2 regions of the Psychrobacillus sp. FSL H8-0487 genome follow, and region 2 is predicted to be linked to the other one. Evidence: riboswitches for the same ligand, from Rfam matches in the RefSeq annotation. Region 2 holds a riboswitch; the other holds the start of a gene.
The links. A riboswitch is a leader RNA that binds a small molecule or an ion and turns the genes downstream of it on or off. The one in region 2 is predicted to bind preQ1.
Positions count from the first base shown of each region.

Region 1 (5,243 bases), 2.8 Mb from region 2:
CCTTTAACGCCACTTTTAGTAGAATTTAATATTTCGCCACAGCCTGCGCAAAAATTTGCTTTCTCATCGTTTTTTACCCCGCATTTGGAACAATACATAATCCCGCCTCCATCTATATCCTTTACCTACTATATTTTTTATAAAATCTCTATATCAACTGGTAATACCTCTGACATTTTCCTCTTTATTTCTTTTGATAATATTCTTTGTTCCTTCTTCAGGGGATACCCAATTCCCCAATAAATACATTTTCTTAAATGCACTAACAAACCTTTTACAACTTTGAAGATGTTACTGTTTGTTAAAATAGGAATTATTGATAAATGCACAAACTTTATACTATATTTTTTGGAACTTTAAGGATTTTTATTAAGCTATTTTTATTATAAGGCATCTGCAAATAATAACCAATACTTGTAAACAACGATTTTTAATTGTTATATCCTACTTGTTTGTATTCAATAACCTCTACATAATCTGTAAAATCATAAATAGCCTTCCAAGTCTATTGGAAGGCTAAATTATAATATTTTAATTTTTATATAATCATTCAGAAAGAAGACGTTTTTCCTTCATTACATAAACCCGACTCAAAATAAGCGCTCCGATTGTCTGAATAACGGTTTTCACGATAATTTGCCCTACAATAGCGGCTGGCACGGCTTCCCATGGAAGAATATTTGCTCCCAGAGGACTCAAGCCTATTATGACAAAAATGACTGAATCCAGGAATCCACCAACAATCCCACTATAGAATACACGCCAAGCCATGGGTAGTTTCAATCTTGTATATATCTCTGTATCTGCTGTTTCAGCAACAACAAATGAAATTGCCGATGCAAATACAATTAATAATGTATCTCCCAACATAAATGACACTAATGCTGATAATGCTAAAGCTATGAAAATGAATAAGTACGTCTTTGCTCTACCATATTTGTTTTGTACAAGATCTCTAAAAATGAAGGTAGCACCCACGAACAATGTTCCCATAGGGACGATAAACATCCCGAACTGTAAAGGTGCAAAAGCTGCTGTTACGACATTAGCAATCACAATCGATACTAAATAAAATAAAATTCTCATAATGTTACTCCTTCAATAGATTTAGAAGTTAAATAATCTTCTAATCCTTTATTTCTCAGCTTACATGCTGGGCATTCCCCACAGCCATCTGCTATTACACCGTTATAACAAGTCAACGTTTTCTCTCGAACAAATTCGAGCGCTCCAAGCTGATCTGCAAGTTCCCATGTTTGTGCCTTGTCCAACCACATGAGTGGTGTATCGATCACAAAAGTAGTATCCATAGAAAGATTTAATGTGACGTTTAAGGATTTCACGAAAATATCACGACAATCTGGATAACCACTAAAATCAGTTTCACACACTCCAGTTACGATATGCTTTGCACCTACCTGGCTCGCTAAGACCCCAGCAAAAGATAAAAAGAGCAGATTTCGACCAGGTACAAAAGTCGACGGCAATCCCCCATCTTCCCCGTCCTCTACCTTTATGTCATCTCGCGTCAAAGCATTCGGTGCCAACTGATTTAAAAGCGACATATCCAGAATGTGATGCTTTACACCAAGCTCCTTAGCTATTTCCTTTGCACATTCGATTTCAAGACTATGTCTTTGCCCATAATCAAAAGTCACTGTCTCAATCTCTTTAAAACGTTCTTTTGCCCAAAACAGACAGGTCGTGCTATCCTGTCCTCCACTAAACACAATAATTGCCTTTTCCTGCTTCACCCGTTTAAACTCCCTTATATCGACAAAACAGCACCATAAGGAAGAATGCTGTCATCTTCTGAATTTTTTAGATTGTCTATCTCTAGCGCCTAGCCCCTAGTTTCAGGATTTTAGCACTTCTGCCTTACATATGATTATTCCATTAACGATTATCAATTTTCTCTGGATATAAATCATGGTTCATCAAACGAAAATCTGCTATTTCTACATATTTCGTTCCAGGTCTTCCATAATTACACCAAGGATCAATAGAAATACCTCCACGTGGAGTGAATTTACCCCATACTTCGATATATCTTGGATCTAGCAATTCGATTAAATCGTTCATGATGATGTTCACACAGTCCTCATGGAAATCCCCGTGATTCCTGAAACTAAATAAATATAATTTTAACGATTTACTTTCTACAATTTTTTTATCCGGTATATACGAGATGTACATCGTTGCAAAATCCGGCTGATTGGTAATTGGGCACAAACTTGTGAATTCTGGGCAGTTAAACTTCACAAAATAATCCCGAGTAGAATGTAAATTATCTACCGACTCCAATACCTCAGGTGCATAATCAAATGAATATTTTGTGCCTTGGTTCCCTAACAGTGTTAAATCCTTCAAACCTTCATCATGACTTCTTCCAGACATAATAAAAAAACCTCCTATAAAAACTGTTTCCCAACACTTTCAAAAGAGGCTTCACAGACCAATCTATACAAACAAAAGGATAAAAACAAAAAAGCCACGTCCAAATTATATGGACATGGCGAATAGTCATGTATCCATAGTTTTTTATAGAGGGTATAAGCTATGAACCTCTCCCGGTCAAGTACGGGTATGCAATCATAATATAGAATATTGACCAAGACGTCAAATAGGCATTCTAGTCAAATGAATTTCCAAATCTCCATTTAAGAGATTCAAAACTTTTTTATAATATCATGCATAAATTTGAACTAGATTGCCTATATTGATAATAGAATACGAGATTAAAGGAGGAATAGAGATGAAACATCCATTAAGCTTACCCGAACAATTACCCGAAACAACAGAAGAGCTATTAAAGCTTATATTACAAACTATCTTAGCCTAGGAGAGATTTAGATTATCAAAGAGACTCAGAAACATAGAAAAGTAGATACCTCTACTATGTGGAGTATCTACTTTTTGTTATATGTACTCCCTACCCCGGCTTATCCAATAAGTTCCTCATTGCCTTCACTGTATATCTCTCCGTACTATATCTACTTAACATTTTCTCCAATCAGCTTTAAATACCACCCCATTCATAAATTATTAAACAAACAGCAAATCATAAATGTTCCCCCTCTATTAATACCCATATAGAAACCACAGTTAGATATATAACAATCAGTAAATTCCAATCATTTAAAGTTTCTTGCTGATCATTACTTTAAAATCAGCTATGATATAGGTATAAACTGAAATTAGGGTGATACATAATGAAAAAATTAGTCCATGTAGTTGGGGCAATTATTGAAAATGACAAAAGCGAAATATTTTGTGCGTTAAGAAGTCCCATTATGTCACTTCCCGATCTTTGGGAGTTCCCGGGTGGTAAAATTGAAGCTGAAGAAACACCCGAGCAGGCTTTACAACGAGAAATTACAGAAGAATTTAATTGTACAATTGTGGTTGGTCAAAAAGTAGAAGATACGACTTATGAATATGAAAAATTTATCGTCAGACTCGAAACTTATAAAGCGAAATTATTAAATGGTACTCCAATTGCAACGGAGCATGCCGACACAAGATGGGTTACTCGGGAAAATTTACATACACTGAACTTTGCTGCTGCTGATATTCCAGCAGTTGAAAAAATAGCGAATGAAAGTATGTAATTTGGAAAATTTGAATGAAAAGAAGTGGTCAAGTTGGATCAACTAATTCGCAAAATGAAAAATTCCTTACATAAAGGCTTTATTGATAAAAGTAATCCCGTTTCAGGACAGTTTAAGCCTAAGCTGCTATCAAATAAAGCACATGAAAATGTTTTATCCACACTTCTTCAAGAGATGAAAACGTGCCAAACCTTCACTTTTTCCGTAGCTTTTATTACTGAGGGTGGTTTAGCAACTTTAAAAACTATGCTATTAGACTTGCAGCTAAAAGGGATCAAAGGCCGCATTATGACATCTACTTTTTTAAATTTCAATCAACCTAAAATGTTTAAAGAATTATTAAAACTAGACAATGTCGAAGTCCGTCTGACTGGCGTGAAAGGCTTCCACTCTAAAGGTTATATATTCGAACATAAAGACTATTATTCTTTAATAGTAGGAAGCTCAAATCTAACGGATAGCGCTTTAAAAGCTAACTATGAATGGAATATCTATTTAACTTCTTTGGAAGATGGAGAAATCATCCACCACTTTAAAAATCAGTTTGAAGAAGCATGGAATGAAGCCATCCCTCTAACTGTAGATTGGATTAACAGCTACAATCTGAATTATGAACAACAGCCCTTCGTTAATCAGGCAACCTCCAACGTATTTGAAGTGAACGCAGAATATCTCACAAACCAATTGGCCGATAGTCTTGCTATTCAACCAAATAAAATGCAAAATGATGCGCTGAAACAATTAAAAACTCTTCGTGAAACCGGTGCTAAAAAAGGATTAATTGTCTCAGCGACTGGGACAGGAAAAACATATCTATCTGCTTTTGATGTTCGTCACTTTGCCCCTAAAAAGATGCTCTTCGTTGTTCATAGAGAACAAATTTTAAAGAAGGCACTTCAAGACTACCGAAAAATATTAGGGGGTCATGAAGATGATTTCGGAATACTTTCAGGTAATTCAAAAGACACAAATGCAAAATACTTATTTGCAACAGTTCAAACACTCTCTTCAGAACGGCATTTACAGCAGTTCGAAAAAGATGAATTCGACTATATACTAATAGACGAAGTACATCGTGCGGGTGCAGATTCCTACCTGAATATTATTAATTATTTTGAGCCTAATTTCTTACTTGGAATGACAGCGACTCCTGAACGTACGGACAGCTTTAACATCTTTGAGCTCTTTGATTACAATATAGCTTATGAAATTCGGCTACAGGCCGCTCTTGAAGAGGAAATGCTTTGTCCATTTCATTACTTTGGTGTGATAGATTATGAGAGGAATGGAGAAATAATTGATGACACATCTACCTTGCAACAACTTGTATCGCAAGAGCGTGTTCATCATATTCTCGAAAAAGTTAACTACTATGGCTATTCAGGAAAGCGGGTACGAGGATTAATTTTCTGTAGCTCTAAGCAAGAATCACATGCCCTTTCAGAAGTGTTAAATGCCCAAGGCTTAAAAACTATTGCCCTTACAGGTGATAATTCACAACCTGAAAGAGAAGATGCAATTCGTAAATTAGAACAATACCAACTAGATTATATTTTAACCGTAGATATCTTTAATGAGGGTATTGATATTCCGTTTTTAAACCAAATCATCATGCTACGCCAAACACAGTCA
Region 1 covers NZ_JBBOZA010000001.1:289,321-294,563, reverse strand. Annotated here, with positions in the region: gene MHI47_RS01490 (trypsin-like peptidase domain-containing protein) at 1-98, opposite strand, end outside; gene MHI47_RS01485 (VUT family protein) at 547-1,086, opposite strand; gene queC (7-cyano-7-deazaguanine synthase QueC) at 1,083-1,754, opposite strand; gene queF (preQ(1) synthase) at 1,897-2,397, opposite strand; PreQ1 riboswitch class I at 2,528-2,574, opposite strand; gene MHI47_RS01470 ((deoxy)nucleoside triphosphate pyrophosphohydrolase) at 3,213-3,611, shown strand; gene MHI47_RS01465 (DEAD/DEAH box helicase) at 3,645-5,243, shown strand, end outside.
Region 1: another riboswitch for preQ1. It lies ahead of queF (preQ(1) synthase); the one in region 2 lies ahead of MHI47_RS15690 (QueT transporter family protein).

Region 2 (5,243 bases):
CAAGCAGTAATGGAATCCTTATGGACATCCATCCCACAAGCACGTTCAATGATTACTTCCATTGAAATCATCCTTTCTACGGCAAATAGTATTGGAGGCTGGTGCAATAACCAGAGTAGGATTAATCTCCCATGAGTGCTTCCCGTAAGGGAGCGACAGTCTGTGATGCACCGTGGTCGTTGGAGTCAGACTAACGGATGGGCTCTATGGCACCATAGTTCATCGACCTTCCTCTCCCAGCCGTAGTATCCTATACCCAGGTTTTCATATTTTCATTCTCTGTGGTGTAGCGCTGTTTTTGCGCTACATGGGTGGCTAACGGGTGCTTTACTTCAAAAAGGAGTAAAGCTTTTTTCTTATTGAATTAACGAAGCGGGTTAGTTGAAGAAGAAAATCCTTTAAAAAGATTGTAGGTTTCAAGAGTTCGAATATACTGTAAATAAAGGAGAGATAAATATGATTTGGTTAATAGTTCTTATTATTCTTTTTGTTATTATCACCTTTGCTTTATTAGTTGACAGAAGAAATAATAAAATTAGTAACAATAATCAGAATCCAATTAATTCAAATGCAAAACCAGGAGAAAGTTCCAACATCTATTTGATGGGAGATAATAGACATAAAAGTGGAGAATAACTCGCAAAATTTACCGTGTTTGTGAAGTAGTGTACCTTAGCTTTAGTTTAACAAGGCCATCTTAAGGGGGGAAATAGTGACTAAAAGCCAATTTAAATCGTGGTTCTCATTTATGTTTGTAATAATAATCGTGGTAATTGCAAAAAGTTTATGAAGAACGAAGAGGTTTATTGGGGCGAAATTGTTACTGTAATTATAGCTGGTCTTATAGGAGGAATAATAGGGATAGCTTTGATATTAATAATAAAGATTTTTAAGAAGTTATTGGAAAAACAGGGACTTTAGCAGAACAGAAATATTAGGAGTTAGTCGTAAGTGTTATTCAACTAACTGGCGCTTTAGTAAAAAAGACAGCAACATAAAATGTGCTTGAGAAACATATCCCAACTCATATTTAGGTACATTTTAAATCACCCTTTATCTTTTAACATAACCTACAAAAAAAGAGTTGCCGAAGCAACTCTTTGATCTTAAAATACAGCAAGGCAATTATAATATTGTCAAACTCCAGTCAGCTTCTTTCTTTTAGCTGTTCCAGTAATCGACGAACCTTTTCCTTCTGATTAGTTGTTTCTTCCACAAGAGGTTCGATTTCATACTTATCTTCTATTGATGAAATGTTCACTATGTCCCCTTGTTTTAGTTTAACTTTTATATCAGAACAGAGAATTTGAAGGATCTCTGTTTCATTTGGAGTTTTTAAAAAGACTGCATAATCTCCTTCAAAACGATCGAGCGTATATTTATTCGAATTCACTCACAATCTCTCCTTTGTTATTCAATAATATAGCTGCATCCCCATCATTTCTCCACATTTGCGTAGTAGTCCATTTCAAATAGCCAGCGCCCTCTTTTACTTTGGGTCCACTTGTGACGTATATTGTTTTCCCTGCTTGCAAGCTAATGTTCGGAAACTTAAATGTTTGATTACCAGCTATGGAAACTAATTGCCATTCTTCTAAATTAACAGCTGATGCACCGGAGTTGGTAATTCCCACTATTTCGCCTCTAAGGTCTTTACTAGAAATATTAATACCTATGGCTTCCGTATTAGCAATTTCAGTTGGCCCAACATTACCATTTGTTATTACGTTATAATCTACTCCATCTGTTTCCACTACTATATTACCAACTATTGCTGTGGCATATAATTGTGAACTTATCCGCTCCAGTTTTGACTTCACCTCTGCATTTGGATGACCATAGGAATTATCTTTTCCATAACTTAAAATGGTAACCTCTGGATTTACTGCTTCTATAAAATCTTGCGAGCTACTAGTGTCCGAACCATGATGTCCTGCTTTCAAAACGGTTGCTTTAACATTCGTCTCTTCTAGTATGTCTTTCTCTACCCTGATATCTGCATCTCCCATCAATAAAAAGGAAGTTTCTCCGTAAGATAATTTTAATACAATAGATGCTTCATTATTATCAGCTGATTTGTCTCCCATATGTATGACAGAGATATCTAACTCCTCATCTAGAGGAATTGTATCGCCAGTTTTTGGCACGATGAATGGTATATTTTTGTCTAATATAAGCTGTAACATTTCCTCATACGTTTGAGAAGTATGTGTTTTTCCAGAGTCCACGAAATTTTTTATAGATATAGAATTCAACACGGAATGTAGGCCTCCGATATGATCGGCATCTGGATGGGTTGCCACAACATAATCGAGCTTCTCAACCCCGTGTTTTCGTAGATAATTTACTACATCTTTTCCAGCATCTTTTGTCCCCCCATCTACTAACAAATTTTTTCCGTTTGGCGATTGTACTAATATTGAATCCCCTTGCCCTACATTTATAAAATGAACCTTCATTTTGTCTCCAGGTTCCACTGGCACTTGTGATGCTTGTATTGTTTTATCTGGTTGCTGATTGAATGTACAGCCACTAAGCAAAACGGCTATACATAGACTTACTAAAAATGTGAACTTTCTCATATAAAACCTTCCTTTTCATACTTTGCATGATTCTACCATAGGACACTAAGATTCATATATTAAAGATTCCCTTGACAGTTGATAGCTATTCGCATAGAATAACTGTTTGTGAAAACTAACGTGGTTCGAGAACCTCCCACGGAAAAAAACTAAGGAGAAATGAATAATGAAAACAAAGACTATAGCAGTAACTGGTGTTATTGCCGCTCTTTATGTCGCGGTATCTCTACTAGTGGCTCCTTTTGCATTTGGTGCAGTACAGTTTCGTATTGCGGAGATGTTCAATCACTTAATCGTATTTAATAAAAAATACTTTTTTGGTATTGTATTAGGAGTATTTATAACAAATATGTTCTCTCCAATGGCCGCTTATGACCTAACATTTGGAGTAGCACATTCCATCATTACGTTATCCCTAACGATTTTGGCGACTAAATATGTAAAAGGAAACATAGCACGCATGGTTATTAATACAGTGCTCTTTACATTTACCATGTGTATTATCGCATTTGAACTAATGCTTGCGCTAGATTTCCCATTCTTCTATACATGGTTAACCGTTGCAGCTGGCGAGTTCACCGTATTAGCTGTCGGTATCCCGATTATTATCGCTTTAGATAAACGGTTGAATTTTAAGACGCTAATCTAAATAACTTCACCCGATTCTAGAAAACTAGAACCGGGTGTTTTTTATTTTTCTATTAATCCTTTTTCCACTAAAAAGTCGTGGGCTACATCTTCGGGTTTATCTCCATCAATGTCAACTCTCGCATTCATCTTCAACATATCCTCTTCGGATATTTTACCCGCTAACTCGTTTAGTACATCCTCAAGCTCTGGAAACTTTTCTAAAGCATCCATACGTACGACTGGAGCTGCATCATATTTAGGGAAAAATCCCAAATCATCCGTTGTCGTTTGCAAGTCAAATCGTTCGATACGTCCATCAGTCGTAAAGGCAGGTATAACATCGACGTCTCCGTTTTTCAATGCTTCATACATAACATTAGGATCTAGACTTTGCGTTTCAGAAAATACAAATGGGTATGTATTTATTAAATCATCAAAGCCGTCTCCTTTTCTTTCATAAAATGCATGAGGGGCCCCAAATACCATACCACCAGTTTTAGAAGCTTCTACCAATTCTGAGTAAGTTTCTGCATTGTACTCATTATCCTTTGTATAAGCTAGTGTATACGTATTTTCAAATCCAAGTGGACTTAACCAAGTAGCCTCAAACTTTTCCTCATAGCCTTTCCTTACTTTTTCTAATACACTATCTGAGCTTTCTCCTACTTCAGATTCTTCTTTTAAAACATCCTTTAAGCCTGTGCCAGTGTACTCAACATAAAGATCAATATCACCTTTTTCCAAAGCAGGAGTCATAATTGCTACTTCTCCTAGACCTTCCTTATATTCCACATCAATATCTGTTTTTTCCTCAATATATTGGCCTAAAATTTGTGGGAGTATAAATTGTTCCGTCCACGGCTTCCCACTAATTACTAATGCTTCATCTGAATTCGAACAAGCACTTAAAAGCATCACTCCTGCAATTCCTACTAATCCTATTATCTTTTTCATCTCTTCATCCTCCAGTTTTCATTCCTTTTGGTGTAGCTTTTTTCTCAATCCATTTCAATAGCAGATCAAACAGAATTGCTAGTAATGCAACTGGTAATGCCCCTGCTAATACGAGCGAATTATTGTATGATTGCAATCCACGGTAAATTACGTCTCCCAACCCACCTGCTCCAACAAATGTTGCCAAGGTAGCAATACCTACAGTTAGAACTGTAGCCGTTCGAATACCCGCCATTATAAATGGCAAAGCAAGCGGAAATTCAATTTGCCAGAGCAACTGACCTTTCGTCATACCCATTCCTCTTCCGGCTTCAATCATAGATTCGTCGATATTTGAAATCCCGGTATATGTATTACGTAAAATAGGTAAAAGTGCATAAATTATTAAGGCTATTAAAGCTGTTTTAGCACCAATTCCTATTAATGGAACGAGGAAGCCAAAAAGCGCTAAGCTAGGTATTGTCTGAAAGATCGCGGTGATTCCTATAACTGGCTCTGCTATTCTACGATACCTTGCAACTAATATACCTAAAGGTAAGGCAATGGCAATACCAACGGCTAAAGCTACAAATGATAAGTAAATATGCTGCATAAACGCCTCTTGTATTAAATCTGAACGACTTTGAACCGTCTCTATAAAGGTACTCACTTATACCACCTCTTCCTTCACTAATATTGCACGAAGTAGGATAGATTGATTTACAAAGCCCAGCACCTTGTTGTTACCCTTCACTAGAAGGCCATGTGTAGTTCCGTTTTCTAGTAAAGCAATAGCCTCTTCTATTAACATAGCTGCATCGACTTCTATATACGGAGCTTCCCATTCGCCGTCAAAAAAGGAGGAAAAGTCCTTTAGTTCCCTTTTTCCAACAGATTTTTTCCGATTAATTCTTTCGATTCCGATATAGTTTTTCACAAAATCATTGATAGGGTTTTCTATTAACTCTGTAGGTGTCCCAATCTGCTCAATCATGCCATCTTTCATGACTATAACCATATCTGCAATTTTCAGTGCTTCATCAATATCATGTGTAACAAAGACAATTGTTTTCTTTATCTTTTCTTGTAAATACTTTA
Region 2 covers NZ_JBBOZA010000001.1:3,055,639-3,060,881, forward strand. Annotated here, with positions in the region: gene MHI47_RS15670 (IS110 family transposase) at 1-62, opposite strand, end outside; gene MHI47_RS15675 (hypothetical protein) at 457-636, shown strand; gene MHI47_RS15680 (DUF3006 domain-containing protein) at 1,148-1,393, opposite strand; gene MHI47_RS15685 (MBL fold metallo-hydrolase) at 1,380-2,582, opposite strand; PreQ1 riboswitch class I at 2,697-2,741, shown strand; gene MHI47_RS15690 (QueT transporter family protein) at 2,749-3,231, shown strand; gene MHI47_RS15695 (glycine betaine ABC transporter substrate-binding protein) at 3,273-4,166, opposite strand; gene MHI47_RS15700 (ABC transporter permease) at 4,171-4,758, opposite strand; gene MHI47_RS15705 (ABC transporter ATP-binding protein) at 4,816-5,243, opposite strand, start outside.